DNA from 4 places in the Vibrio bathopelagicus genome. Region 1 is predicted to be linked to each of the others. Evidence: predicted binding sites of a transcription regulator. Region 1 holds the regulator's gene; each other region holds the start of a gene.

Region 1 (7,778 bases):
GCTGTTTTAGTGTCACTGCTTTCATGTAACGACTTTCGAGTCACTTATGAATCGTCAAGAAAACTATAAGCTCTAGAATGAAACGCAAAAAAAAACCGAGACATCAAGGATGTCTCGGTTTTTTTACGTTCAAATTTTGTTGCTAACTAGAACTCCCTAAGAGAATCAGTCACCAGCAAACATGTAACCTTCACCGTGAACCGTCACAAAGATTTGTGGGTTCTTAGGGTCAAACTCCATCTTCGCACGCATACGACGGATTAACACGTCAATGGTTCGGTCGTTTGGAGCATCCACTCGGTGGCTGATCATGTTCAAAATACGTTCGCGACTTAACACTTGGTTAGGGTAAGAAGAAAGCGCAACGAGCAGCTCATATTCCGCTTTAGTCAGCTTAACTGGCTCACCATTTTTACTTAAAGCACGACGAGGGATATCAAACGTCCACTCACCAAAACGAACCACAGATTCGTCTTCTACTTCAACAGTCGCACCAACCGCTGTTTTACGAGCAGCAGCAATACGCCAAAGTAAGTTTTTAACTCGAACTAATAACTCGCGAAGTTCGAAGGGTTTAGTAACATAATCGTCTGCGCCCATTTCTAGGCCTACAATTTTGTCGATGCTATCCGTGCGTCCAGTAACTAAAATAATCCCAATGTCCGATTGACTGCGTAATTCGCGAGTTAGCATCAATCCATCTTCGCCTGGTAAGTTGATGTCTAGCATAATGAGGTCAACGTTGTTTTCTTCCAACACATTTCTCATCTGAGCACCGCTTTCCGCTTCACTCACTGTGTAACCTTCGTTCTGGAAATATCCAACCAGCTTACTGCGGGTTACCACATCATCTTCTACGACTAATACGTGATAGCTCATCTACACCACTTTTCTTATTTAATAGTTTCAGTAACCATTCTATTCATAACTAGTAACAATTCTAGTGGTACAGCAGATAAAAGCGAGAAACATGAACCTTTTTTGATACAAGACAATCTAAAACCTTGCTATTTATCGTCCATGGCAATTCAATATAGGCATTACGACTAACGAGTCACTTTGCGTTCAGCAAATAACCTTGTTATTGAGCCTTGGTGTGCTTATGCCCAAATGACTTATCGATGCTTGGGTATATAAACATCACAAGACTAAATCAGGATCTATGAAATGAAAGATACGAAAGCATTCAACGAACAAAGAGCTGAAATATACTGGTGGCTATCAAGCTTGTTCGCTAAAGAGCTCACACAAGAAGAACTCGATCACTACCACTCTGTTGAGATTCGTTCTTTTCTGACTGGTTTAGGCGAAAACGAAACACTTAAGCCTGCGATTGATAAACTGGTAGACGCATTGAACCGTCTACAAACACGTGATGATGCCCAACTAGAACTGTCTGCTGACTTCTGCGATCTATTCTTAAAGACAGATAAACATGGTGCTCTACCTTACGCTTCAATGTACATCGGCGAAACGGGCCTGTTAAACGACAAGCCAGCTAAAGACATGGAAGACATCATGGCTAAGCACAACTTGGTGGTTAACAAAGATCTAAAAGAGCCAGCAGACCACATTGCTATCGAACTCGATTTCTTGGGTAATCTCATCATCCGTTCAAACGAAACTGAACTTGAAGAAGAATTAGAGAAATCGTTCGCTGTTCAACAGCAATTTATTGAACAACAACTTCTTACTTGGGTACCAAAGTTCAACGTTAAATGTCGTGAAATCGATTCATTCGGTTTCTATGCATCGGTTGCATCTCTTCTCGTTGCCTTCTGCAATCTGGACACTCAGTATTTAGCGGGTGAATAAGATTCGCTGATGATTAAGTAAACAAATTCAATAGAATGTGACAATTCACCCAGAAATCTGGGTGAATTTTATTGCGAGTAATTTCTAGTCAGTCTAAAATTGTGACCGCAAACGATAAAATATGAAACATTCACGAAATGCTATGCTTATTTAAGTTCAGAGCATTTCGGTGTTAAGACAAGCCGCTCAATAGCGGTTTTTTGTTTTTTAGCACTTTAATACCCCAAAGAGCCCTACAAATTTAAGCTCTTAGTTAGGTAGCTTAACGGCTACTTTATTCCGTACTTTGGGAAAGTAGCTTCTAATAGGATAAAACCATGGCCACTATAAAAGATGTCGCTCGCTTAGCAGGCGTATCAACTACCACCGTTTCTCACGTAATCAACAAAACGCGTTTTGTTGCAGAAGCGACTCAAGAGAAAGTAAACAAAGCCGTAGACGAATTAAACTACGCGCCAAGTGCTGTTGCTCGTAGCTTGAAATGCAATTCAACACGTACTATCGGCATGCTTGTGACTCAATCAACAAACCTCTTCTTCTCTGAAGTGATCGATGGTGTTGAAAGCTACTGCTACCGTCAAGGTTACACTTTGATTCTGTGTAACACGGGTGGTATCTATGAGAAGCAACGTGACTACATTCGAATGCTTGCAGAAAAGCGTGTAGATGGCATCTTGGTTATGTGTTCTGACTTAACAGAAGAACTTCGTGGCATGTTAGATCGCCATGCTGATATCCCAAAAGTTGTCATGGATTGGGGTCCTGAAACCTCTCAGGCTGATAAGATCATCGATAACTCTGAAGAAGGCGGCTATCTAGCAACCAAGTACCTGCTAGAACGTGGTCACACAAAGATTGCTTGTTTAAGTGGCCACTTAGACAAAGCAGCATGTGTAGAACGCATCGCGGGTTACAAACGCGCACTCAATGAAGCGAAGGTCGCAACCGACGAAAAGCTCATCATTGAAGGTAACTTTGAGTGTGATACCGCTGTACTTGCAGCTGATAAAATTGCTCAGATGGAAGATCGTCCTACTGCTGTATTCTGTTTTAACGACACAATGGCGCTTGGCCTAATGAGTCGTCTACAACAGCAAGGCATTCGCATTCCTGAAGATATTTCGGTTATCGGTTACGACAACATTGAACTTGCAGAATACTTCTCTCCACCATTGACGACGGTTCACCAACCTAAGCGTCGTGTTGGTAAAAATGCATTCGAAATTTTGTTGGAACGCATTAAAGATAAAGATCATGAAAAACGTGTCTTCGAAATGCACCCTGAAATTGTTGAGCGAAGCACAGTTAAAACGTTAAATTGATTGATAAATCGAGTTTAATTTCATTAAGCGCACCTTTGGGTGCGCTTTTTTTATAAGCAACTAAAATAAACCTAGTTGCATAACACCAAGATCATTAATTGAAGCAATATCACATTTTGAAATATCAGGTGTGAGCCTCATTCAACAAAAACTTTATTCTATTCAGTCAGTCACGCACAGGGCAAACCACTCGAAAGAGTGAGACGCAAAGCTTCCGGCCTAAACCACTCGTTGGTATGGTAGCGGGGTTACCGATGGCAAAATGCAGTAGTTACTAACAATTTAGTAATTTACGGCTTGTTGACAATTTAATTGCAACATTTTGCTAATCTCTCGGACCTGCTTATTTGGTGGCGTAGTTCAAATACACCGAGATAAATAACATGGATAAACCGATACTAAAGGACTCAATGAAATTATTTGAGCCCCTAGGAAAAATAAAATCACGCTCAATGTTTGGTGGATTCGGGCTTTTTGCTGATGACACTATGTTTGCTCTGGTTGTAAATGACCAGCTGCACATAAGAGCGGACAAAGACACAACAAAGCAATTCGAGCAACAAGGGTTTCAACCATACGTCTACAAAAAACGTGGTTTCCCTGTCGTCACTAAGTATTTCGCATTGCCGGAAGGCTTGTGGCAAGACCAAGAAAAGATCTTGCAGCTTGCTACGACGTCTCTGGGTTTTGCTAAAGATGAGAAAGCGGAGCAGTCTTCTGCTAAGCCAACTCGACTAAAGGACCTCCCTAACCTTCGATTGGCTACCGAGCGTATGTTGAAAAAGGCGGGGATCGATTCCGTAGAATGTTTATATGAATCTGGCTCTGTAAACGCATTTAACGCCATCAAGGAATCGCATGCATCCTCTGTCAGCATTGAGCTGCTTTGGGCGCTAGAAGGTGCGATCAATGGTACTCATTGGTCTGTTATACCGCAGCAACGTCGTGAAGAGCTTATCAGTCGCGTCAATTAATATTGTCAGTTCAAACTATCTACATAACTAAGCCGCATTCTTGCGGCTTTTTTTATATCTGTTGAAAGTTAATCTATGCTTTGCCTGTCTATCTATACTAATGGTATACATTGAAAATTAGAGGAAGTATCAATGAGTAAGAAAATGATATTGGGTATCGTGTTGGTCGTAACCATCGTCCTATTAGGCGTCAATTTCGGCCAATACCTAACACTTGAGAATGCGAAAGCTCAACAAGCTGTTTTGAATGACTACATCGAGAGCAATTTTATTGCTGCTGCTGCGATTTACTTCGCCGCCTATGTCATGATCACGGCTTTCTCAATTCCCGGCGCTGCGGTTGTTACACTCTTAGGCGCTGCTCTATTTGGTTTCTGGAACAGTTTACTGCTAGTGTCTTTCGCGAGTGCTATTGGTGCAACCCTCGCCTTCTTAAGTAGCCGTTACCTGTTACGTGACTGGATCCAAACCAAGTTTGGCGACAAGTTAGCAACGATTAACAAAGGCGTTGAAAAAGACGGGGCATTTTACTTATTTTCTCTACGTCTAATTCCTGTCTTCCCATTTTTCCTTATCAACCTGTTAATGGGGTTAGCCCCAATGTCGGTGACTCGTTACTACATCACGAGCCAAATAGGCATGCTGCCAGGTACCGCGGTTTTCTTGAATGCTGGTACTCAACTCGCAGAAATTGATTCACTTTCAGGTATCGTATCTCCTTCAGTATTATTGTCGTTTGCTTTGTTGGGGGTATTCCCAATTATTGCTAAATGGTTGATGAGTAAGTTTCGTTCAGCACCTGTTGCTGAATAACGTATATGGCTGACTAACACCTAAAGCCGAATAAGGTTCTATTCAATGAAAATTTTCAGTGCATCGAATCCTACAGAAGCCCATATCATCTGTGGATTGTTAGAAAGTGAGAATATTGCGTGTGAAGTCCGTGGTGAGGGTTTGTTCGGTTTGAAAGGGGAAATCCCATTCACCGAGGAAACTGACCCTTACGTATGGTTATATGAGCCAGAATTGGCCAGTAAAGCCCGCACGATCGTCAATGAGTACCAAAAACAGCAAGATTCGATCATCTATGAAGAGTGGCGTTGTGGTGAATGCCATGAAGTCAACGAAGCGCAATTCGGTTCTTGTTGGCAATGTGGCGCTGCATCACCAGAGTAAGAACATAACGAACGATACCCCTCCCTTAAAACAAAAACGGGAAGCTAATATTAGCTTCCCGTTTTTATTTAATTCAATCTATTCATCTGTTCTGATAGCGAACCAAGAGAATCACTGGATTTGTTTTTGAATAAACGCGATAGAACGTTGATTAAACTCTTCAGGGTTTTCAACATTACACACATGTCCGCAATTCGCTATTTCCACTAACTCACTCGACTCGTGTGCTTCAACCATCTCCTTTACGGGCTTGATGAACATGTAGTCACGTTCTCCCATTAAATAAAGGGTTGGGATCGGCAACTCTCTATCTTTGAAGTACTTCATAAGAGGGTTCACATCAGCAGTTAGGATAAACCAGCGTTTAAACTCTTTTTGACACAGCTTTTTGGCTTCGCGGATAAATAGATGGCGAGATTCTTTTTGGCTCTTCTGCGGCATGACAACATAAGCAAAGAGACTATATAACCACATGTATGGAATGATGTGCTTGCTTAAATTACCCAACTTTATTAATACTTGAGAACGAGTATTGAGCTTAGTCACCGCCCCACCAAGTACCATTGAACGCACACGTCCCGCGGCTAATTCTGCTACGTTGCGAACAATAATCGTCCCGAGAGACATACCAACAAAATGCGCGGAGCGGATTTTTAGATGGTCAAGTACTTTGAGGATATCGAGTGTGACCGATTTGAACGTATAGCGGTTCGCTATCAGCTCTTTTAAAATATTGTCTGACTTACCGTGCCCTCTCAGATCAATGAGAAGCAAGTTGAAATGTTGTTTATACGCTTTGATCTGCTTGAACCAGATTGAGGAGCTGCCTCCCGCGCCATGCACAAACACAACCCATTCATCGCTCGTAGGGTGAGTAAATGTTTTATGAAATAATAAACTCTCAGACATACCTATCGCTTTAATTATAATAATGGAGCTATGCCTCATCACGAGGCGATGGCTAAGGATATCACGCTATTAAGAACTTTAAGTGATAATAGTGTCAAACCTAACATTAGTCATGTGAATACCTGCCTCACCTTTTTTACCTGACTAAAATGAGTTTGCAAGTTTTGTCTTCGTAAACGTGATGTGTTCTGACCAGAAAACAAAAAGGCACTCTAGTCTCAGAGCGCCTTCTTTCATTACAAACCATTACTAACTGTCAGCTTAATTTAGATGCTATTTCAGCGAGTTAAAATGCTGAATGGTACATTGCAAGATACTCTTTTGCCGCATCTTCCCAACTAAAATCTTGCTGCATGGCATAAAGCTGAACACGCTTAATTTCAGATGGGTTTTGTGCGTAAAGCAGCAAAGAACGGTGTAACACAGCCAGTAGCGCTTGTGGTGTCGGTTCATCAAAAGCAAACCCAGTCGCGAACTCAGGATCCTGGTCGTAATCATTCACACTGTCTTTTAAACCACCTACAGAACGAACAATCGGTAACGTGCCGTAAGCCATGCTATAGATTTGGTTTAAGCCACAAGGCTCAAACTCAGAAGGCATCAAGAAGAAATCTGAACCGGCCTCGACCAAATGCGCTAATTCGTTGTTATACGCTTCAACAAACGAGAACTTGTCTGAATGAAGTGCCGATAACTCTTTTAGCTGACTCGCCAATACTGGGTCACCTGTACCCACAATCACAATCTGCAAGTCGTTCTTCAAGAATTGCTCGATGATTGGCAATAAGTAATGAACGCCTTTTTGATTGGTCAGTCGGCAAACCATGCCGTACACAGCACAATCGATAACGGGTAGACCGACATCTTGTTGCAGCTTTTGCTTACAAGCCGATTTTCCACGAACCATACTGTGCTTGGTCGCTTTGTATTTACGAGGCAGGAAAGCATCCGTTTCCGGGTTCCAGGCACCATAATCACAGCCATTCAAAATACCGAACAGGTCGTCAGATCTGTGTTGGAATTCAGCCGCCATACCATGGCTGCCTAATTCCGTCTTCAGCTCTTGTGCATAAGTTGGACTGACTGCATTCACTTTATCTGCACACAACACACCCGCTTTCAGCATGGTCACGTGAGTATCACTTACCGCAGCTTCCGGGACATTATGACTATGCATTTCAGGCAGGGATTGCAACTCTTCGTAAGAAAACACGCCTTTAAAAACGGCATTGTGAATCGAAATGACGCTGCGTGTGTTTTTAAAAAAGTCGTGCTGTTGATAACGAGACTTAAGCAAGAAAGGAACAAAACCCGTGTGCCAATCATTGGCATGGACGACATCGGGCTGAAAACCAAGTTTAGGAAGCATATCCAAACACGCAGCACTAAAGAACGAGAAACGCTCTCCGTTATCGGCATAAGCATGATTATTTTCAGCGTACATTTCAGGGCGATCGAAATACTTGGCGTATTCAATACCAAAAACTTGAACACCTTCGACGCTCAATTTCTTAACTTGATAAGCGGTGTGAGGCCAATGATCCAGCTCGGTAGCCAAGATGACTTCTGCTGAATCAATGTT
Region 2 (7,778 bases), 710 kb from region 1:
TAGATACGGTAGCAATCTAGTTGTTCTTTCTTAGCCCACTTACCGATTTTGCCGATGTTCTTTTTAAGACGGTTCGCGAAATCAGGAGCAATCAGCTGTTCTTGCTCGCCAGTTGGACGCTCAGACATAGGACGGTCTGAAATTGAGTAGTTCTTCTGGTGACACGGTAATGCACCGTTGTTCAGTTTGAATTGTTTGTCTGCACGCATACGCAAGCAGCTAAGTAATTCATCAGAACTTGAGAAGATAGAAGCGTTGCAACCGCCAAACTCAGCCTTCAGTTGAGCACCAAATGCAGTGTACAGTGCAATCAAGCCAGGCTCTGTACCTAAACGCTCACCATAAGGAGGGTTTGACACAATCACACCATCATTGAACTCTGCAGGGCGTTTAAGCTTTGCTGCATCACCTACTTCGAATTCGATCAACTCTTCAACGCCAGCGCGACGTGCATTGTCACGCGCCGTTTTGATCATGCGTTCATCATTGTCGTAACCATAGAACTTACATTCTACTTTCTTAACGCCACGACGGCCTTGAACATTAGCTTCTGCTTTAACTTCAGCCCAAAGCTCTGGTTCGAAATCTTCTAGTGATTCAAAACACCATTTCTGACGTTTCACACCAGGTGCCATGTTTGCAGCCATCATCGCCGCTTCAATTACTAACGTACCTGAACCACACATAGGATCTAGGAAAGGTTTCGTTGCATCCCAACCACTACGAAGAAGAATCGCTGCAGCAAGAGTTTCACGCAGTGGTGCGCGACCGGATTCAGGACGGTAGCCACGTTGATGAAGACCACTACCTACCATATCCACACCAAGAATCGCCTTGTCACGGTGCAGACGAACGTGAATACGAATATCTGGATTTTCTTTGCTAATAGATGGACGTGGTAAAGACTTCTTCTCAAAGCAATCCACCACGGCATCTTTTACTTTCATCGCACCGTATTGGCTATTACGGATTTCGTTGTTTGTACCATTGAAATCAACAACGAAACGCTTAGTGCTATGGAATTGATTTACCCAGTTAACCGCTGTGGTTGATAGGTAAAGATCCATGTCATCCATACAAGTGAATTCTGAAAGGACACGTACAAATCGAGAAGCCAAACGGCTCCACAAACAACAACGATAAATTTGCTCATTCGTAGCTTTGAATTTAACACCTGCTTGAACAGGTTTTGCATTTGTAATCCCTAGTTGGGTTAGTTCTTCAACTAATAAATTCTCAAGGCCGTTTGAGGTAACCGCTAGATATTGATTCATAGTGTTCTTTTATTGATAAAAATGAGTTCGATTATACCTGAATTTGCTACTAGAGCATCACACTAAACTCGTCTTTTCATTGAATCTTTCTACTAACTGCTTAGCAAATGCTCAGTCATGAAGCGATCGCTTACTCGCATCCCCTTACAACACAACAACTCTCAATCTCACAGAAATAACACTCATCGATAAGCCTAAACCATTAAGTGCATTTATATTCACCCTTAAATTGGTATATACCAGATTAAAATTCAAGTTGAAACTTAGCAACAAAAGAGCCCAAACAGGGAATAAACAGAGGAAATCCGTTATCGATGGCGAGAGAATCGGTCGAAATTGAGGTTAAAAAAAATACGTTTTTTACAAATTAAATAAGTGAACAACGTCATTCAAATGAATGAACTACGCCGTATTTATTGAGATACGCTTTTTTAGGCACAAAAAAATCGGCTATTAAGCCGATTATGGGGAAGGTATTACAGGTTTATTCGTAGCGATAGTTGGTCGAAATAGTGCTCTAGGTTAGAGGTTAGAGGTTAGCCCACCATCGCAATATGCGTTTGATGAAGGATAGCATTTGCGTCAGTCATTCTATCGTGCATGACTTTAATCGAGTCTCCAAAGCGTAATCCTTTTGAAGGCGTTAGGAGGAACTCTTCTAAGTCTACAAATGCACATAAGCTCGCACACTCTCCTACTTCTAATACAATGAAGTAACCAAGACTATGCTCGTTATTCATTTGTACAATATCCCCTTCTTGAGGATATTCATGGCCAGCGCCTTGTGAGTCGAAGAACCAGCTTTTAGGCTGTACGGGCTTATGGAAACGCTTTGCAGCCACACAATAAAGTGCGAGCTCTGCTTGTCGTGGCTCAGACAGTTCTAAGCCAGAAATTTGTTCTTTGAAGGTTTGGTAGGAAGATGCATCATCAACAGTGAATTCATTATCTTTAAAAGCGCAGTCCACCAGCTTATTACGGACCAGATTCGTTTTAAAAATCATATCCTCTCCGAGGTTTAGCATCAACGAACATTGCTGCTCATCGTAATACCAACTCCATGTATCGCTAGGTTTAAGCATCATTTCGTCTCACACTGTTGAACCATTCCGTTAGGTAAAACGCAAAATTACCTTCAATTACAGTAATTTTACTGCGCGATAGACAAAAAAAAAGAGGAAATGAATTCCTCTTTCTTATCGCTTTTCTCTACAACTCAGTGAGTTACAGTGTCTCTTTTGTCAAGACGATGTCGGATTATAGCTTAAGCTTTTACGAACTACAGGTTTTTAACGATGTCACGAACAAGGCCTGGACCTTTGTAGATGAAACCAGAGTAAACTTGTACAAGCTTAGCGCCTGCCATCATTTTCTCTTTTGCAGCAACGTAAGAGTCAACGCCACCTACCCCGATGATCGGTAGTTGGTCACCCAGCTCTTCGTGAAGTTTACGAACAACTTCAGTACTGCGAGATTGAACTGGACGTCCGCTTAGGCCACCCGCTTCGTCGCAATGCTTCATGCCTTCAACAATACTGCGATCCAATGTCGTATTGGTTGCGATCACACCATCGATCTTATTTTTGATCAATGATTCGCAAATCTGGCTAATTTCGTCATCACTTAGATCCGGAGCGATCTTAAGAGCAAGCGGGACATATTTACCATGCTTCGCTTCCAATTCAGATTGCTTGGTTTTTAGTTCAGACAACAGATCATCAAGTGCTTCGCCATATTGTAGCGAACGAAGTCCTGGAGTATTTGGTGAAGAAATATTTACCGCAATGTAGCCTGCGTATTGGTATACCTTCTCCATACAGATAATGTAATCTTCTGCGCCCTTTTCAATTGGCGTGTCTTTGTTCTTACCAATATTGATACCTAAGATGCCGTCATAGTTCGACTTCTTAACATTCTCAATTAGGTTATCTACGCCTAGGTTGTTAAAACCCATGCGATTGATAATACCTTCGGCTTCAACAAGACGGAACAGACGTGGTTTGTCATTACCTGCTTGTGGACGAGGAGTAACAGTCCCTACTTCTACAAAACCAAAACCCATTGCGCCAAATGCATCAATACATTCGCCGTTTTTGTCTAGACCGGCCGCAAGGCCAACTGGATTTTTAAAAGTAAGACCCATGCACTCTACAGGTCGGTGAGGTAGTTGTTGGCGATACAAAAGATCAATAGGTGTGCCGGTAAAGCGTTTGAAATTTTGAATTGCAAGGTCATGTGCCTTTTCGGCATCAAGTTGGAAAAAGCCAGTTCTGGCTAGACGGTAAAGCATTGTGCCTCCGATAGAAAAAAGCGCCGTGTAAACGGGGCGATATTATTTACTTATTTGCCCAACTATTCAATCTATTACTGACTGTAAGGGTAAGATAATCGAGTTTGCTAACGAAAGAGGTTTATTATTAAGCAAACGTTACCGTACCCTCAGGCGAATCGTCCATTTGACTACCATTCATGTAACGAGCATCAGTTAACTCGACCAATTAAAAGCTAACTTGACCAAACATAAGTGACTCAACGAAATAATTGGACACATCATTCACTATTCAGCCAAATGACACTGTTCTGCCGAATAACACTATTCAGCCAAACGAAAAAGGCAGACCTAATGGCCTGCCCTTATTTCTTTTCGTTTTTATCTAATCGCTAGTCTGTCGACATGCAGTTTAGATTCAACAGCATCAATTCACGTAGTGCTACTGAGAACTTAGCAAACTCATGAACCGAACCTACTTTGAATTCGTTCAAGATGCTTTCCCAACGATGTAGAGAAACCGAGTTGCTTTCCATCCAATCATCAAGCGCTTTAATCACATCAATATCTGAAGCACAACCGCAGTTAAGTACTTGACCAGTTAGCTGACGTTGCTGCCAATCCAGATCTTCTCTGAATGCCGCACGTGCCAATGCTTGCCAGTTGTTGTCTACTGCTTGGCCATTGATTTGCTTCAAGAACCAGTGCAAAGACAAGCGGTCACCAAGATTGAAGTAAAGCTTAGACGCTTGTTGTACTGTTTTACCTGTTTCACGAGCTACTGTGGATATATCCAGTGCTGAGTACAAACTAGACAAACGTGCGACTGAATTAGCCAACTCAGCGTTTACGCCTTGGTCAATCCATAGCTGTGCCATTGCGTTATGCTCTTCTACTTCAGAAGCTACTAGGTTTTCATCCAGTTTCTCTGTAATAGTAAGAACATCACCCTGGTAAAGTTCAATCAGAGCTTTCACTGACTGTTTACCAGTACGGTTTCTTAGCAACCAACGAGCCAAGCGACGAAGTGTACGGCGAACATGGTAGATCAATTCGTATTGAGCTTCAGAACTTGAAACATTGTCCAGTTCACGGATGCTCTTAAGAACTTTACCAAGACCGTAGATTTCACGTGATGCCGCGTAAGCATTTGCAATATCAACGATATTTGCGCCAGTCTCTTCTTGCAGACGAGTAACGAAATTACAACCCATCTCGTTAACCATTTGGTTAGCCAGTGCAGTCGCGATGATTTCAGAACGCAGTGGATGATTATCCATGTGCTGAGAATAGTTACGACGTAACGCTGTTGGGAAGTATTGCATAAGCTGTTGAGCATGGAATTCATCATTAGCGATATCATCACTAACAAGATCTTCTTTAAGTACCATTTTGCCATAAGCGACAAGTACAGAAAGCTCTGGTCTTGTTAGGCCTTGACCCTGCTTTTCACGCTCAAGCAATGTTTCGTCATCTGGGATGTATTCCAAACCACGATCTAAGTACCCTGCTTTTTCCATTGTGTGAATAAAGCGGATTTGCTCTTTTACTAAGCCAACACCTTGATGCTCAGTAACCGAAATAGACTCAGCTTGGCAATATGCGTCGTCTAGTACGATTTCGCCAACTTCATCTTCCATCGATTCAAGCACTTGGTTACGTTGCTTAACGGTTAGATCACCATTAGATACCAAACCATTCAAGAAGATCTTAATGTTTACTTCATTATCTGAACAGTCAACACCGCCAACATTATCAACAAAGTCGGTATTAACTCGACCACCCGTAAGTGCATATTCAATACGACCCAGTTGAGTCATACCCAAGTTACCGCCTTCACCAACAACCTTAGCTTTCAGGTCACGGCCATCGATACGAAGTACGTCATTTGCACGGTCACCTACATCAGTATGAGTCTCGTTTGAAGACTTAACGTATGTACCGATACCGCCATTCCAAAGAAGATCAACCTGCATAGACAAGATCGCTTTGATCAAGTCATTCGGTGCCATTGATGCTTTCTTAGTACCCAGCATTTTCTGAATTTCAGGCGTCAAAGAGATAGACTTCGCTCGACGAGAGAAGATGCCACCACCTTGAGAGATAAGGTCTTTGTTGTAATCTTCCCAGCTTGAACGAGGTAGGTTAAACAAACGCTCACGCTCTACCCAGCTTGATGCTGATTCTGGATTCGGGTCAATAAAGATATGCATGTGGTTGAATGCAGCTTGCATACGAATATGCTTAGACAACAGCATGCCGTTACCAAACACATCGCCCGCCATATCACCTACACCGATGGCGGTGAAATCCGTTGTTTGACAGTTGATGCCCATTTCACGGAAGTGACGCTTAACAGATTCCCAGCCACCTTTCGCGGTGATACCCATCGCTTTATGGTCGTAACCGTTAGAACCACCAGAGGCAAATGCATCGCCTAACCAGAAGTTGTATTCATCAGATACTGAGTTTGCGAGATCTGAGAACGTTGCTGTACCTTTATCGGCAGCAACAACCAAGTACGGATCATCTTCGTCGTGACGAACAACACTCTTAGGTGGGATAACCTCGCCTTCAATGATGTTGTCTGATACGTCTAGTAGTGCGCGGATGAAGCGCTTGTAACAACGTTGACCTTCAGCGAATATCTCATCACGGCCAGACATCATGTGTTGACGCTTACAAACGAAACCACCTTTTGCACCAACCGGTACAATTACTGTGTTCTTAACTTGTTGAGCTTTAACTAGGCCTAGAATCTCAGTACGGAAATCTTCTTGACGGTCTGACCAACGTAAACCACCACGAGCGACTTTACCGCCACGTAGATGCACACCTTCAATATCTGGTGCGTAAACGAAGATCTCAAACGCAGGAACCGGCGCTGGGATGTCTGGAATCTCGCTTGGTCTCATTTTCAGAGCCAACCAAGGTTTAGACTGTTTGTTGTCGTCTAACTGATAGTAGTTAGTACGAAGCGTTGCTGTGATCATTTCCATGTAGCGACGAATGATACGATCATCATCCAAGCTTTCTACATGATCCAACTGTTCAGTGATCTTCTTGATAAGATCTTGTTGGCCTTTTGCGCTGCCCTTCAATTTAGGATCAAAACGCTTGCCGAATAGGCTCACTAACCCTTTCGCTAGATCTGGGTAATGAGACAATGTGTCTTCAATGTATTGTTGACTGAATGGGAAACCAACTTGGCGCATGTAACGCGCATACGCACGTAAAATTGAAATTTCACGGCCAGAAAGACCTGCACCCAATACCAAGCGGTTGAAACCATCACTGTCTAACTCACCCGCCCAAATCGCAGCAAAGGCTTGTTGGAATAGATCGCGAGCTTCACGAAGATCAATCGTCTGGTCACTCTTATGCAGCATCGAGAAATCAAGGATCCAATAAGTCACCCCATTGGTCTTGCGCACTTCATAAGGTGACTCACCAATAACGCGTAGGCCAAAGTTTTCAAGCATTGGCATAACATCAGACAGGTGAATCGGCTCATCACTGTGGTAGAACAATTTCAAACGAACGGCTTTAGAGTCTGCCGCCTCTTCTTGAGGTCGGTAGAAAAGCATGCCAAGTTTGTTGTCTTCGCTCAGAGCTTCTAGACGTTCGATATCTGCAACCGCAGAACCAGGCATCATGTCTTCTTTGTACGAACGTGGGAATGCACGCATGTACTCTTTCGATAACGGTAGACCTTTGCTTTCACCGAAGTTAGCAACGATTGATTCAGACAGGCGGTCATCCCACGTAGACGATACTTCCATTAAATTTTGCTCAATTGTTTTCACGTCCACATCCATGTTGTTGTTATCAACACGAACAATATAGTGCGTTCTTGCCAGTGGGCTTTCAGAGAAGTATGTCGTGAATTCGACTTCTTCTTCGCAACCGAAGTATTGCTTTAAAATGCGTTGGGTTTGACGACGAAGTTCGGTGTTGTAACGATCTTTTGTTACGTAAACCATACAGCTGAAGAAACGACCAAACGGGTCTTTACGAACAAACAAACGCAGAAGATCGCGATCTTGCATTTGTACTACGCCCGTACCAACTTCAAGTAACTCTTCTTCTCGAGCTTGAAGCAGTTCATCACGTGGGTAGTTTTCAAGAATGTTGTGCAGAGCTTTGTAAGAGTATGAACCCTTACGGTAACCACTTGCATCTAAGATACGCTCAACTTTCTCGCGAACTAGAGGAATGCTTTCAACCGTTTGGTT
Region 3 (7,778 bases), 340 kb from region 1:
TCATTAAGCAAAGAAGAAATTGAGTTGGCACAGAACTTAGGTAAACGCTTAGCCCGCATCGCCATCAACCAGAAGGGAATCGCTCAATGATGTATATGCCAGAGAGACCTATGTCTCCCAAAACCCAGCTCTTTCGCTACCTCGCGTTAGCGGGTAACTTGTTGCTTTTATTTTGGGTAGTGGCTTGGCAGATGACGCTTTCACCGCACCCGCATCTAAGCAATGTCACACTTGCGATTGCTTGGGCTGTACCGCTGTTACTGCCGTTACCAGGCATTCTAGCAGGCAAGCCCTATACGCACGCTTGGGCGAATTTCGTCTTAATGCTCTACTTCCTACACGCGTTAACTATTATGTATGTAGACGGTGGAGAGCGTTTGTTAGCGGCTGTAGAACTACTCCTGACGACCCTAGGCTTCGCGGGCAATATCTTATTTACCCGTTTTAGAGCCAAAGAGTTAGGTATTAAGCTTAAACGCCTTTCTGAAGTAGAAAAGAAAGAGAAAGCTAAGTTCGAGCAGTAACAGTAATTCGATTTGTTTGAACTCATTACCCAATAAACAAAAAGCCCTGCGAGATTGCTCTAGCAGGGCTTTTTATGTATTCATTTCAATCAGTAACGTCAGCGGTCAATCACTAACGAACCCATTCGTATACAAGGCTAGGTTTAGGCGGTACAACCTGAATCTCTAGCACCTCTTCCGATGGTTCCGCATCAACTTCGACATCAGTGGCATTATTATTAGGCGTAGCCGTTTCGCTTGATGCTGATAGATTACTGCCTTTAATAATTTGAGTCTCGTTGGCTGACACTTCAACGTCTTCACTAGCGGGTTGTGAACCATCACCTACAGACATCGTATTATCTTGTGTTTCAAACTCTGGGCTAACTTCAGGTTCAATGTAAGACTCTTCAACCTTAGCGACTTGGCGAATGCTTTCAACTTCTTGCTCAAACTCTTGTTGAGTCGACAATAAGTGAATACGGAAGGTCACTTCATTGTTTTGAATCTTAAGGATATCGAGGCTTGCAACTGAGTTTAAACGCTTAAGTGCACTCTCCAACTGGAAGAAATCTTGAGCATTATTAAGGCTAATAAACTGAGTTAAAATTGATTCTGATGACTCACTCGCTACGGTAACGGCACTTTTACCCGCGTAGTAATTACTGATTTGGTCAACCAACTTCTTAGAAGCGGTGGCACTGTTACCTGATACCGACCCCGTCACTGGCGATTTTGGCGTGCTCGTCAGTTGGTTTGGTTTTTGGTCATACAAAGTCCAACGCAACCCGGAAGATTGAGCCCGAATAACCAATACGGCATCAACAGGGTAACGTTGACTCGCTTTGCTGATTGGTGAGACAAAGCTACCCCACAAATCAGAGGTCGCAATACCCGTAATATCATCAAAATCACCCACAGGTAGCGTTAGAGGCAACCCGCGCTCTTTTGCGTTCGCTTGTAAGCCTGAAGCCAATTGGGAGTTCGAATGTTCCCACACAATATTCTTGTCGTAGTTCTGCTCTTCCACCAGCCAAACAAGGATGTTTGAGCGAGTATCAGGCCAGTACGGCAATTGCGCTTGAGTCAATAGAGAACGGATTTGAGCACCGTTAAAACGCATACGCAACGTTGATTGGTCATTGCTTTCGCCAAAACTCATTTGAGACATATACTGCGAACTTTTACGCATCGCCTTTTGAATCGTCTCATTCGAAGCGACATCAGTTTGGCCAGTCGCACGTATTAATACCTGCTCCATACCTGTATTTCTTGCCACTTGTTCTGGCTGTTTGTCTTCAGCGTTAATCGCAACTTCAGCACTAAAGATATCTACTTGAGTTAAAGCATAACTCGGAGAGGCTAATAGTCCCATCAACAACAATGCTATGTAGCGCATACTGATCCTAATATTCAAATCTTGTGCCTAGATGATAAGCAACTATGGATTGAGGGGCAAGGTCGATAGCGCCCACTGTGTTTAATAACCTTAAAATATCACCTGGCCATGATAAATCGTTAACTTATAAACTGAATTTTTCGGGCATTGATCGATATAAAACATCACTAAGATAAATAAATTTGATCTATCCAGTGTAGCAATCGATTGCTAAGTGTTAGAATCCCGCGAATTTTATTTTTCACTTTTCATATAACGACCATTTTTAAGGACATCACATGAAAAATGCTTTGCAAGGTGCGCAAATGCTGTTTGTAGCTTTTGGTGCACTTGTATTAGTGCCGCTACTGACAGGGCTTGATCCCAATGTTGCACTCTTTGGCGCAGGTATCGGTACCCTTTTATTCCAACTTATTACACGCCGTTCAGTGCCAATCTTCTTAGCATCTTCTTTTGCATTCATCGCCCCTATCATGTTTGGTATTCAAACTTGGGGTGTCGGCGCAACCATGGGTGGTCTAATGGCGGCAGGTGTTGTGTATGTATTGATGGGTGCATTGATCAAAGTGCGAGGCGTAGCCTTTATCCATAAACTGCTTCCACCAGTTGTTGTTGGTCCTGTGATCATGGTGATCGGCTTAGGTCTTGCTCCTGTTGCGGTAAACATGGCGCTAGGTAAGACCGGTGATGGTGCCATTCAGCTTGTTGATGCCGATGCAGCGCTATGGATTTCTTCGATTTCACTACTAGTGACAATTGTCATCAGCGTTTTCTCAAAAGGCTTCCTTAAACTGCTACCTATCTTCGGTGGTATTGTCGCGGGTTACATAACCAGCTTAGTGTATGGTGCCGTAGACTTCACACCAGTGGCTCAAGCCGCTTGGTTAGCACTACCGAACTTCACCGCGCCAGAATTCAACATCAACGCTATCTTCTTTATGGTGTTTGTTGCGATTGCCCCCGCCGTTGAACACGTTGGCGATATGCTGGCTATCTCTAACGTAACCGGCAAAGACTACCTAAAGAAACCAGGTCTACATCGCACAATTACAGGTGACGGCGTGGCGACTATTGCAGCTTCTATGCTGGGCGCGCCGCCTAACACAACCTACAGTGAAGTAACAGGTGCGGTAATGCTGACGAAAGCATTTAACCCAGTAATCATGACTTGGGCAGCAGTAACTGCGATTGTTCTAGCATTGGTAGGTAAGTTAGGTGCTCTACTTCAAACGATTCCTGTTCCTGTAATGGGCGGCATCATGATTCTACTGTTTGGTTCAATCGCAACAGTAGGCCTGAACACCCTAATTCAGAACAAAGTTGACCTACACAAATCACGTAACCTTGTGATTGTCGGTATTACTTTGGTCTTCGGTATTGGTGGCATGGCATTTGGCATCGGTGACTTCAGCCTTCAAGGCGTAAGCTTATGCGGTATCGTAGCGATTCTACTGAACCTAGTCCTTCCTGAAGAGCTAGGCGACAACACCGTAGTAGACAAAGCGCAAATCGACTAACTGCAAATCGACAAACTGTAGAGGCTTGTGATCCTCAGTAAAGAGCATCACAAGTTAGCAAGATCAAAAAAAGGGAGAGCATCGAATGCTCTCCCTTTTTATTAATACGACTAATTCAACGAGTTAAGAAACGGTTTAGAGTAACTTAAGCTGAAACCGAATTACTTAGTACCGAAGATCTTATCACCAGCATCGCCAAGACCAGGAACAATGTAGCCCTTGTCGTTTAGCTTCTCATCGATTGCAGCCGTGTAAAGCTCAACGTCTGGGTGCGCTTTTTCTAGAGCAGCGATACCTTCAGGAGCCGCTACAAGCACAAGAATCTTAAAGTGCTTACAACCTTTCTCTTTCATCAGGTCAATCGTTGCGATCATAGAACCACCTGTAGCAAGCATTGGATCTACCACTAGAGCAATACGCTCGTCGATGTTAGATGCAAGCTTGTTGAAGTATGGTACTGGCTCAAGCGTTTCTTCGTCACGGTAGATACCAACAACGCTGATACGTGCACTTGGGATGTGCTCAAGAACGCCGTCCATCATGCCTAGACCAGCACGTAGGATTGGCACTACAGTTACTTTTTTACCTTTAATTTGGTCAACTTCAACTGGACCGTTCCAACCATTAATAGTTACACGCTCCGTTTCAAAGTCTGATGTCGCTTCGTATGTTAGAAGGCTACCCACTTCTGTCGCTAGCTCACGAAAACGCTTAGTGCTAATCTCACCTTCACGCATCAGGCCAATTTTATGTTTTACTAGTGGATGTTTCACTTCAACAACTTTCATTTCCAACTCCGACAATATTTAAACAAACCTGTAGATTATACACGAACTCTAAGGTTATTTCAGAATCTTTATTCTAATAAAAAAAACCGCGCAAACGTTTGCTCTTGGTAATCAAGCCCTGTTAGAATAGCGCCGTTTTCACATCCAACTTAAGTTCGAGGACTATCCCGTGAGTGGTAATACTTCTTCTCTAAGCTACAAAGACGCTGGTGTTGATATCGACGCAGGTAATGCACTAGTAGACCGTATCAAAGGTGCCGTTAAACGCACTCGTCGCCCTGAAGTAATGGGCGGTATTGGTGGCTTTGGCGCCCTATGTGAACTTCCAACGAAATACAAAGAGCCAGTGCTTGTTTCAGGTACTGATGGTGTTGGTACTAAACTTCGCCTTGCTTTGGATATGAAAAAACACGACACCATTGGTATCGACCTAGTGGCAATGTGTGTGAACGATCTAATCGTTCAAGGTGGTGAGCCGCTATTCTTCCTAGACTACTACGCAACAGGTAAGCTAGATGTAGATACAGCAGCAGACGTTGTTTCAGGTATTGCTGAAGGTTGTGTTCAAGCAGGTTGTGCACTAATCGGTGGCGAAACGGCTGAAATGCCAGGCATGTACGAAGGCGACGACTACGACGTTGCTGGCTTCTGTGTTGGTGTTGTAGAAAAAGCTGACATCATTGATGGCACTAAAGTAGCAGCAGGCGACGCACTTATCGCTGTTGGCTCAAGTGGTCCACACTCAAACGGTTACTCTTTGATTCGTAAAGTTCTAGAAGTTTCTGGTGCTGATAAGAATGAAGAACTAGAAGGTCGCACTATCGGTGAGCACCTACTAGAACCCACTAAAATTTATATCAAGTCAGCACTTAAGATGATCGCAGAGCATGACATTCATGCTATCTCGCACATCACAGGTGGTGGTTTCTGGGAAAACATCCCACGCGTACTTCCTGAAGGCACTAAAGCAGTGATTGATGGCAAGAGCTGGGAATGGCCTGCTATTTTCAGCTGGCTACAAGAGAAAGGAAACGTGGAGACATTTGAAATGTACCGCACTTTCAACTGTGGTGTAGGCCTAATTGTTGCTCTACCTAAAGATCAAGCAGATGCTGCTGTTGAACTACTGAAAGCTGAAGGCGAAAACGCTTGGGTTATCGGTGAAATCGCAAACGCTGAAGCTGGCGAAGAGCAAGTTGAAATCAAATAAGTGATACGTTCGCTTACTTAGTTAATAAATGAGGACCTATTGGTCCTCATTTTGCTATTTAGCCCGCAGAAAACCTTAGTTTATGTAGGTAAATTGTAAACAGTCCCGTTAATCAATTGCATTATCCAGTCTATGAAGAACAGCCATTCTATGAATAACAGTCACTCTAAGAAAAACATCGTCGTTTTAGTCTCAGGAAGCGGAAGTAACTTGCAAGCCATTTTGGATGCCTGTGACAGCCACACGATTGACGCCTCTGTTAAGGCCGTTTTCTCAAATAAAGCGGATGCTTTTGGTCTAGAGCGAGCAAAATCAGCGGGTGTTAACGCACACTCAGTTAATCCAAAAGACTTTGGTTCACGTGAAGAGTTCGATCATGAATTGATGGTTCAGATCGATGCTTACCAACCCGACCTGATTGTACTCGCTGGCTATATGCGTATTCTGAGTTCAGAGTTTGTTCGTCATTACGCGGGAAAAATGATCAATATCCACCCTTCTCTGTTACCTAAGTATCCAGGGTTGCACACCCACCAGCGTGCTATTGATGCGCAAGACAAAGAGCATGGCACCAGTGTCCACTTTGTTACCGAAGAGCTCGACGGTGGCCCTGTAATCTTACAAGCTAAGGTGCCTGTATTTGAAGGGGATGATGCAGACATGCTAGCAAGCCGAGTGCTCACCCAAGAACACTGCATTTACCCTATGGTCTGCAAGTGGTTCGCGGAAGATCGTTTATCAATGATGAACGGACAAGCTCTCTTAGACGCTAAGGCATTAGGTAAACACGGTTACGCAGAAGAGTAATTCGTCAGAAACTAAATTAAATCAAAAAAAGGCCGCTTACTGATTTATTGGTTCAGTAAGCGGCCTTTCTTTTATGCGGCTCAAACTTATACTATTCGAGACGTTTAGCTCAATGGTTCAGTCGGAGCTTGGCTTGCAACCTTTTTAGGTGCGTAAGCAACATCTTCCAGCTCTTTATGGTTATTGCCGATCAGCTCACCAAAATGAAACAGTGCGTATTCACCCGGCTTCATTCTAAACCACTCTTCATTACATGTTAGAGGCTGCGTTGCCACGACCGTAACCACATCATTTGGCGTAGTCTCTTCTTGAAAGTTTATCTCAACATCTTCATCAATCAGGCTCGCATTACCAAAAGGCGCACGTCTTGTTATCCAGTATAAGTGATTCGTACAGTAGGTCATGACGTACTCACCATCACTGAGCAGCATGTTAAAAACACCTTTCTCACGCAATTGGTCACAACATTCCGCAACAAAGCGAAACATGCCTTCCATGTCTTGTGGCGGTTCAGGAAAACGATCTTCTAATTGTTTAACTAACCAACAGAAAGAAAGTTCACTGTCCGTCTCACCGACAGGTCTGAAACGTCCACTAACCAGATCATCGTAATCCGTTAATTGGCCATTATGAGCGAAGGTCCAGTATCGCCCCCAAAGCTCACGGGTAAATGGGTGAGTGTTTTCTAGATTAACGCCACCACGGTTGGCTTGACGGATATGACTGACAACAGCTTGGCTTTTAATTGGGTAATTTTGAACTAACTCAGCAATCTTTGATTCACAGCTCGGGTTAGGATCTTTGAACGTTCGAAAGCCCTTCCCTTCATAAAAGGTGATTCCCCACCCATCACGATGCGGTCCGGTATTACCTCCACGCTGCATCAGGCCAGTGAAACTAAAACAAATATCAGTTGGCACATTCGCGCTCATACCGAGCAATTCACACATGGTTTAATCTACTCCCTTTTAAAACTAATGGAGCCTAAGCTGGGCTCCAAATGTCTGTAAAACTATTATTCCATTTCTTTTTCGACAAGCTGAATCACAATGTGAATGATCTTAATGTGAATCTCTTGGATGCGGTCAGCGTAACCAAAATGCGGAACTCGGATTTCGATATCAGCACAACCTGCCATTTTACCGCCATCTTTGCCGGTTAACGCGATGGTTTTCATGCCTTTAGCTTGAGCTGCTTCAATCGCTTTTAAAATGTTGGCAGAGTTGCCTGAAGTCGACAAACCAAACAACACGTCACCTTTACGGCCTACCGCTTCTACATAACGAGAAAAGACATGGTCGTAACCAAAATCATTACTTACACAAGATAAGTGGCTAGGATCTGAAATCGCAATACCAGCGTATCCTGGGCGATTTTCACGGTAACGGCCAGTTAGCTCTTCCGCAAAATGCATCGCATCACAGTGTGAACCACCGTTACCACAAGAAAGCACTTTGCCTTCTTGTTTAAATGAGTCAGCAATCAATTTTGCAGCGGCTTCAATTTGAGCGATATTGTGGTCATCGCTCAAAAACTTGTTAAGAACGTCAGCAG
Region 4 (7,778 bases), 230 kb from region 1:
CCCAATGACTCTAGAGCTTCTTCTAGCAGGTTGCACAACGACCACATGTCACCGCTTCACCAAAGACCTTGAAGGTCATGTACGTCAAGCAGATGTTGTTGTGGTAGCAGTTGGTAAGCCTAACTTCATTCCTGGCGCTTGGATTAAGAAAGGCGCTGTTGTGGTCGATGTAGGTATCAACCGTTTGGAATCTGGCAAACTCGTTGGCGACGTTGAATACGATGTCGCAAAAGAGAGCGCAAGCTTCATCACACCAGTTCCAGGTGGTGTTGGTCCAATGACAGTGGCAAGCCTAATTGAGAACACAATGATTGCTTGTGAGCAGTTTCACTCGAAATAGCCCGCAAACGACAGTCTCGGTAGCAATACCTCTGGCATGAATTGACTGTTACTAAAATAGAATTAGAAAGCCGCAGCGTGAAAACGTTGCGGCTTTTTTGATACTGAGCAATTCGTTTTTGATACAAAACTAATCGCTTTTGATAGAGAGCACTCGCTACTTATCTGAAGTATCAATTCTTTCAGTTTGATCCGAAGGCGGCAATAAACTAATGATCGCACACTCAGTTGAGATGAGTTTTTCCAAATCAGAACCTTGCGTCACTAAACGGAAATCACCGCCAGTAATTACCCCAAGAGGAATGGCTTTAGGGTACAGAGCGTTAAACTCATTAAGGTCAAACGCTTCGGTCAAACCCGTGCTCTTAATTTGGCTGCCTTGAGCCATCAAGGAGTTAAGCTTGGAGTAGGTAATTCCTTCCGAAAACAAACTTCTGTTGCCATCTCGGCTCACTGAATGCCTTTCATGTTTAGCTTCTGTCGATTCAAGCTCGAACACCTTGTTTTCACCAAACTCATCTTGATAATGCATGCTGACTAATGGATTGGTTTGACGATAAGGCGAGACGATCATCGCACGCCCTATCCCGTCCAATTCCAAATTATTTTCCGCGTGGCTTGAGGCTGGGTTACCAAAATAGACATTCAGGTTATCCATACGCGCCAAACGAATGCTTTCCCAGTTGGTATCGGCTAGCACACTGTTGATGTTGTGTGTCGCCAGCACCTTGGCAAACTGTCTAGCAAAATGAGTCGCGCCGAAGAAGATAACCCCTTGCGCTTTCTCTTGCGTCACACCCAACCTTCTTGCCCACCAACTTGCGGTAAGGCTCTGAATCACAACCGTACCGATGATGACCAAGAACACCATTGGCACCAGTAGATCAGCCCCTTCAATCAATTGCTTCTCTTGAAGCTTGATAGCAAACAGGGAAGAAACTGCGGCAGCGACGATCCCGCGAGGTGCCATCCAACTCAAAAACCATTTATCCGCTGAGGTAAGATCCGTGCCGATCCCGCTGATCCACACACTCAGAGGACGAGCCACCAGCATGACGACCGCTAATAAGCCAATTCCGCCCCAACCTATCGAGAGGAAAGTCCCTGAATCGAGTCGACTCGCCAGTAAGATAAACAAGGCGGAAATGAGTAACACAGTTAAGGTCTCTTTGAACTCAATAATATCTTCAAGATCCAAGCCTTTCACGTTGGCGAGCCAGATCCCCATGATGGTCACTGTTAATAAACCGGATTCTTCACTCAGGTCATTGGAAAAAGAGAACGCCGCCAGCATTAACGTGAGAACAGCCACGTTACGCAAATAGTGCGGAACCCAATGCCCTTTCAGCATTTTGGCAATCAAATAGCCACCGATGATCCCTAAGCCTAAACCAATGGCTAAAGTCAGACCCAAGGCCGACAAAACATGGCTTGTAGGATCGGCTGAAGAGACAATGTATTCGTAAACGAGAACAGCAAACAGAGCGCCAATCGGGTCAATCACTATCCCCTCCCAGCGTAAGATGCTGCCTAACGAAGATTTGGGCTGAATGCTGCGCAGCATGGGAACAATAACGGTTGGTCCCGTCACCACCACCAAGGCAGCAAACAGCGCGGCTAATGGCCAACTGAAATCCACAAAGTAATAAGCACCAACGACAATGCACGCCCATGTAATCAACATGCCGAAACTCACGAGGTGCGTCACCATGCGACCATGACCTCTGATTTCCTTGAAATTCAAGGTCAAGGCACCTTCAAACAGAATGATGGCGACACCTAATGAAATCAGCGGGAATAACACATCACCAAAAATGGCATCGGGATTGAGGATGTTGAGACCGGGACCTAGAAGCAGGCCGACAATAAGAAGAGGAAGAATAGCAGGAAGACGTAAGCGCCAACCTAACAATTGACACGTTAAAGACAGCAGCCCAATTAACGCCAAGGATGAAGTAATCGACAAATCCATTTGTGCCCCTAAAAGGTTTGCACCACACCCTGTGGTACAAACTTATTAACTGAATAAGAAAAACTACGTCATTACACTATAGGATCTCTTTATCACACTAACCGAATATTATTGTGATTAATCAGTCACTTTACTAATGGGCAGCACAGTATTAAAGATCTAACTGGGTACTTAGAACCCAGCTAGAAAACACTTATCAATTAACGAGGAGGGGCTTAAAGAGAAAGCACCACGCCAGCAATCGCTGCGCTCATTAAGTTGGCAAGTACACCCGCACAAATCGCTTTAAAGCCGTATTGTGAGATGAAAGAACGACGCTCTGGAACTAAGCTACCCAGACCACCAATCAGAATGGCCATTGTAGAGATGTTGGCAAAACCACATAGTGCAAAAGTAACGATCGCTTTTGAGTGCTCACTCAGTGCGTCTTTTACGTCCATTAACTGGATAAAAGCCACAAACTCGTTCACAACGATCTTGTTACCGATCAGCGAGCCTGCAACAACAGCCTCAGACCATGGCACACCGATCAGCCATGCAACGGGTGCGAACACATAACCTAGGATAAGTTCGAAGCTTAGGTTTACGCCAAACCAACCACCAACAATACCTAACAAGCCATTCAGCATGGCAATCACACTGATAAAGGCCAGAAGTGTCGCACCCACAGCAACGGCAATACGCAGTCCAGACATAGCCCCATCTGCCATTGCCTCGACTACGTTTGTTGCTCGTGGAATTTCAACATCAGACTCAATATTTTCTTGAGCCTCATCTGCGTTACCTGGTACCAAAATCTTGGCCATCAATAGACCAGCAGGAGCAGACATGAATGCCGCAGCGATCAGGTAGTTCAAATCAACACCAAGCGATGCATAACCCACCAGCGTACCGCCAGCCACAGACGCTAAGCCACACACCATTACGGCAAACAGTTGTGAATCCGTCATGTGCTTCAAGTAAGGCTTAACCACCAATGGCGCTTCGATCATACCAACAAAGATGTTCGCGGTTGCAGACAGTGATTCCGCACGACCTGTACCTAAGAACTTTTGCAAAGCACCGCCGATAAGGTTGATCACCTTTGGCATAAAGCCGATGTGGTACAAACCTGAAATCAATGCAGAGAAAAAGATAATGATGCCAAGAACGTTAATAGCGAAGACAAATCCGTTATTCGTGAGGCCACCAAATAGGAAGTTAATCCCCTCTTGACCGTAGTTGATCAAGCTAGACACCGCACCAGTAGCTGCATTCAGCGCTTCTTTACCCATTGGCACATAAAGAACCAATAGCGCGAATGAGATTTGCAGCAAGAAAGCCAAAGAGACGGTTCTTAGCGGGATATTTTTTCTGTCCGTAGATAGTAACCAAGCGGCTACTAAAATAGTGATAATTCCAAGTAGGGAAGCCATATGCGTCAACCTAAAAGTTGTAGGTAGGAAAGGCGACGCATTGTATAGAGGAAATCGTTTGCGGCAAGGTGCGGTTGTTAATGTGATGTTGGGATTATCACTGCCTCACCTATGATTATATTAAAGCATTGAATTTTAATGATTTAACTTGCTCAAAAAGCATACTTTTTCCATATGGAAATTATATTTATAGATTAGGAAACAGTTAACGATGCAGCTCGACGCAGGTTTTGAGGTTTTCATCCCAATAAGTCGGCGAACCGATATGATCTTTAATGAACTCAATCACTGCAGAAAGCTTCTTCGGCATGTTCTTTCTACTCGGATATACAGCGTAAAATGGCATCAACTGGCTCGCTCGCCATTCAGGAAGCACTTGGATGAGCTTGCCTGTCCTAAACTCTTCTTTGACTAAGTAAGTCGCCAGATAAGCAACGCCCCACCCTGACACAGCCGCGTCTCGTACCGCTTCAGCTAAATCCACCGAATAATCGCCTGCCACTTTAACACTGAGGTTTTCTTGGCCGTTATCAAATGCCCACGATGTGTAGTCCCGTTCACGACTACGATAGATAAGGCAGTTATGGTCAATCAGATCAGATGGCACATGAGGAGTCCCTGCCTTAATCAGATAATCCGGGGATGCCGCCACCACAAACTGACTATCAGCTAAGCGCTGCGCAATATAACCTTCAGGCAAATCTTCATTATTGGTGATCCAGAGATCCAGTCGCTCTTCAATCATATCCACTTTGTAGTCGAACAAGTGAACCTCGATTCTCAATTGAGGATACAGCTGTCTAAGCTGATCAATCGCAGGAATGATATGCAGCGTGCCAAATGACTGTGACAAGCCCACTCGCAATATCCCAGAGATATCATCTCGTTGGCTGTCCATATCCATTTGAGCCGCTTTCACCGTGTTGAACAGCTGCTCACAGTGCTGATAGAACACTTCCCCTGCTTCGGTTAGTGTCAGGCTGCGTGTGGTTCTTTGCACCAGCTTGATACCTATCGAGTCTTCGAGCAAAGCAACTTGCTTACTGATGTGAGACACCGACACATTCAAACTTTTTGCTGCACTGGTAAAGCCTTCATGCTTGATTAACGCATGGAATATCACCATCTGTGCGGCTCTATCTGTTAGCACAAGACCACCTTTTAAAATCTCTGAAATATAAAAGAAAAAGGACTCCGAAGAGTCCTTTAGTTCGTTCTGCCTATGGTAGGCCAAATGCTATTCAAAGCGACTAGGTCGATTAATCAAACTTAATTCTGTCTGCTAAGTGGCTGACCGCCAACGCAAAGTAGTAAGAACGATTCCACTTCATTAACACATTGTAGTTGCTGTAAATGAGGTACGAACGACCTGTTTCATCGTCTGGCATAATTAGCCAAGCTTTAATATCTTCATCAAGCGTTGGTAATGGGCGATCGTCAAAGCGCTTAATACCGAGTTCAGACCACTCTTTTAAGTATTTCGCTTTATCTTCACCTCGGCCTTGCATCTCGATAGACACGGTTGCCGGAACATGAACCTGACGACCCCACGTATATTTGTCATCCCAACCTGATTGGCTGAGATAATTAGCCGCCGAAGCAAATACATCTTCTTCAGTGCCCCAAATATCTTTCTTACCATCACCGTTACCGTCAGCGGCATAAGCTAAGAATGAACTTGGCATAAACTGAGGCTGCCCCATCGCGCCAGCCCAAGAGCCTTTCATCTCTTTGGGTGCAATATGGCCTTGATCAAGAATCGTTAACGCTGCCATCGCTTCGCTGCGGAACAACGCTTCTCTGCGTCCTTCGTAAGCCATTGTGGTCAAAGCGTCGATAACACTGTAATTACCCGTGAATTTACCAAAATTACTTTCTACGCCCCATAGAGCGACAATGAACCTTGGTTGAACACCGTACTCGTCACCAATACGCTTTAACGCTGTGTAGTGTTTCTTATAGAGCGATCTTGCCTGTTTAACTTTCCAATCTGGAACCGCACGTGGAATGTATTCATCCAGAGTCAGTTTCTTCTCAGGTTGGTTCTTATCTGCTTTGACAGCTCTCGGCTTAAACGTCACACCATCAAAGGCTTCTTCAATGATCGCTTCAGAAATGCCTTGCTCACGGCCTTGCTGCTTTAGCTTTTCTACATATTGTTCAAAGCTAAGCTCTTCAGCCTGTACTGAACCGATAGTCAGGCTATTACCCAATAGCAATGCTGACACGGCTAATATGGTTTTAGAAAATTTACTCAACGATCATTCCTCCTTGAATTAGGTGGCTATCACTCTTCGTCTTGAACATTCTGCTGAGCTTTACGCTCTTTATGCAGTTCAAGTTCGTTAACCGGCGGAGGCGGAACCTGCAAAAAGAAACCATCGTTTTTTAGTGACTCTTTCACTTTTTCGATGCTGACTTGGGCAAGCGTGCGGCCTTCCATTTTAATTACCATTACAAAGCTAGGTTTACCAAACATTTGCATCAGTGCGTCAGGGACTTGTGAGAAATCATCCTTTTTCGGGATATAAAGGTATGTCCCTTCTTTTTTTGAGCTTTTATATATAGAACACAGCATGACAGACCTTTTTTAAATGTTTATGGCTACAAAACTCTCACTTGTGAGTTCAATAGTTTATGTTGATGAAATATTGGGGACAAAACGTTTATTTGACAACAAGATTACTTGCTGTGCTTGGTTTGGGAATATAACATGATAAACCTAGTTTCAGGCAATGCCCTTTATCTTTAAGATGAAAGAAATTGTACCTATCCGCAATTGAGGTCCTGTAGTTTTTCGATGTCTAGTAACCCAGATCTAAAAGGTAGCAGTTTCACGCTATCTGTTTTGCACTTATCCGATGATCAAGTCGAAAATGCAGTGTCTTTTCTCCAAGAGAAGGTAGACCAAGCACCTACTTTTTTTGCCGCAGCGCCTGTTGTTATCAACATAAGTAAAGTCGCTGGCGATATTGATTTCGTCCAGCTCAAAAATGGCATATCTCAAGCGGGTATGATCCCGGTTGGTGTGGCTGGTTGCGCAGATAAGCGCATGCAAAATTTAGCCAGAGATGCAGGTTTTGCCGTCATGACAGCGAGCAAATCTCCTTCTCAAGCACCGGCGAAGATGGCTCCGATAAAAGTGGTGAGAACCCCGATACGTTCTGGTCAGCAGGTGTATGCGAAAGATGGCGATCTATTGATCCTCAGTCATGTGAGCGCTGGCGCAGAAGTAATTGCCGACGGCAGTATCCATATTCATGGTACTTTACGTGGCCGTGCGATTGCAGGCGCAAGTGGTCAAACTGAAGCAAAAATAATTTGTAATGATTTACAAGCCGAGCTGGTTTCCATTGCAGGAAATTACTGGCTCAGCGATCAAATTGAAAGCGAGTACTGGCAGAAGAAAACCATGTTCAGTATGGCAAACGATGTATTACACGTTGATGTCCTCGCAATATAAGAGAAATAAAAGGAAAACAGAATGGCACGCATTATCGTTGTAACGTCGGGTAAAGGCGGGGTAGGCAAAACGACCTCCAGTGCAGCTATTGCCTCGGGTCTGGCTTTAAAAGGGAAGAAAACCGCAGTTATCGACTTTGATATTGGTCTGCGTAACCTAGATTTAATCATGGGTTGTGAGCGTCGTGTTGTGTACGACTTCGTTAATGTTATCAATGGTGAAGCGACCCTGAACCAAGCGATGATCAAAGACAAGCGTACAGAGAACCTGTTCATTCTTCCTGCTTCTCAAACTCGTGATAAAGACGCACTAACAAAAGATGGCGTTCGTCGTGTGTTCGATGAATTGGATGAAATGGGCTTTGATTTCATCATCTGTGATTCTCCTGCGGGTATCGAACAAGGTGCTCTAATGGCGCTTTACTTTGCTGATGAAGCGATTGTAACCACCAACCCTGAAGTCTCTTCTGTACGCGATTCAGACCGTATTCTAGGTATTCTTGACTCTAAATCTCGTCGTTCAGAAGACGGATTAGAGCCAGTGAAAACGCACCTTCTACTGACTCGCTACAACCCAGCACGTGTAACTC

What was found. The regulator PurR, encoded in region 1, represses purine synthesis genes. The targets are predictions, from matches to a motif close to TNANGNAAACGTTTNCNTNA.
Region 2: a site for PurR is predicted at 3,692-3,711, ahead of pyrD (quinone-dependent dihydroorotate dehydrogenase). Genes of this name have one in related genera too.
Region 3: a site for PurR is predicted at 4,294-4,313, ahead of purM (phosphoribosylformylglycinamidine cyclo-ligase). Genes of this name have one in related genera too.
Region 4: a site for PurR is predicted at 3,773-3,792, ahead of IHV80_RS11590 (NupC/NupG family nucleoside CNT transporter). Genes of this name have one in related genera too.

What each region holds. Positions count from the first base shown of each region.
Region 1 covers NZ_CP062500.1:2,409,251-2,417,028, forward strand. Annotated here, with positions in the region: gene torR (two-component system response regulator TorR) at 166-879, opposite strand; gene torD (molecular chaperone TorD) at 1,168-1,815, shown strand; gene purR (HTH-type transcriptional repressor PurR) at 2,133-3,137, shown strand; cyclic di-GMP riboswitch class I at 3,308-3,393, shown strand; gene IHV80_RS10610 (TfoX/Sxy family DNA transformation protein) at 3,521-4,111, shown strand; gene IHV80_RS10615 (TVP38/TMEM64 family protein) at 4,244-4,924, shown strand; gene IHV80_RS10620 (putative signal transducing protein) at 4,970-5,287, shown strand; gene IHV80_RS10625 (alpha/beta fold hydrolase) at 5,399-6,196, opposite strand; gene glgA (glycogen synthase GlgA) at 6,483-7,778, opposite strand, start outside.
Region 2 covers NZ_CP062500.1:1,698,163-1,705,940, reverse strand. Annotated here, with positions in the region: gene rlmKL (bifunctional 23S rRNA (guanine(2069)-N(7))-methyltransferase RlmK/23S rRNA (guanine(2445)-N(2))-methyltransferase RlmL) at 1-1,274, opposite strand, end outside; gene IHV80_RS07400 (cell division protein ZapC) at 1,811-2,359, opposite strand; gene pyrD (quinone-dependent dihydroorotate dehydrogenase) at 2,554-3,564, opposite strand; gene IHV80_RS07390 (NAD-glutamate dehydrogenase) at 3,936-7,778, opposite strand, start outside.
Region 3 covers NZ_CP062500.1:2,749,054-2,756,831, forward strand. Annotated here, with positions in the region: gene wrbA (NAD(P)H:quinone oxidoreductase) at 1-90, shown strand, start outside; gene IHV80_RS12125 (DUF2069 domain-containing protein) at 87-524, shown strand; gene IHV80_RS12130 (DUF2066 domain-containing protein) at 637-1,902, opposite strand; gene IHV80_RS12135 (uracil-xanthine permease family protein) at 2,181-3,419, shown strand; gene upp (uracil phosphoribosyltransferase) at 3,581-4,207, opposite strand; gene purM (phosphoribosylformylglycinamidine cyclo-ligase) at 4,377-5,417, shown strand; gene purN (phosphoribosylglycinamide formyltransferase) at 5,568-6,224, shown strand; gene IHV80_RS12155 (class II glutamine amidotransferase) at 6,329-7,174, opposite strand; gene lpcA (D-sedoheptulose 7-phosphate isomerase) at 7,240-7,778, opposite strand, start outside.
Region 4 covers NZ_CP062500.1:2,639,194-2,646,971, forward strand. Annotated here, with positions in the region: gene folD (bifunctional methylenetetrahydrofolate dehydrogenase/methenyltetrahydrofolate cyclohydrolase FolD) at 1-340, shown strand, start outside; gene IHV80_RS11585 (cation:proton antiporter) at 497-2,311, opposite strand; gene IHV80_RS11590 (NupC/NupG family nucleoside CNT transporter) at 2,527-3,726, opposite strand; gene IHV80_RS11595 (LysR family transcriptional regulator) at 3,932-4,852, opposite strand; gene IHV80_RS11600 (lytic murein transglycosylase) at 4,986-5,984, opposite strand; gene IHV80_RS11605 (YcgL domain-containing protein) at 6,014-6,304, opposite strand; gene minC (septum site-determining protein MinC) at 6,527-7,189, shown strand; gene minD (septum site-determining protein MinD) at 7,211-7,778, shown strand, end outside.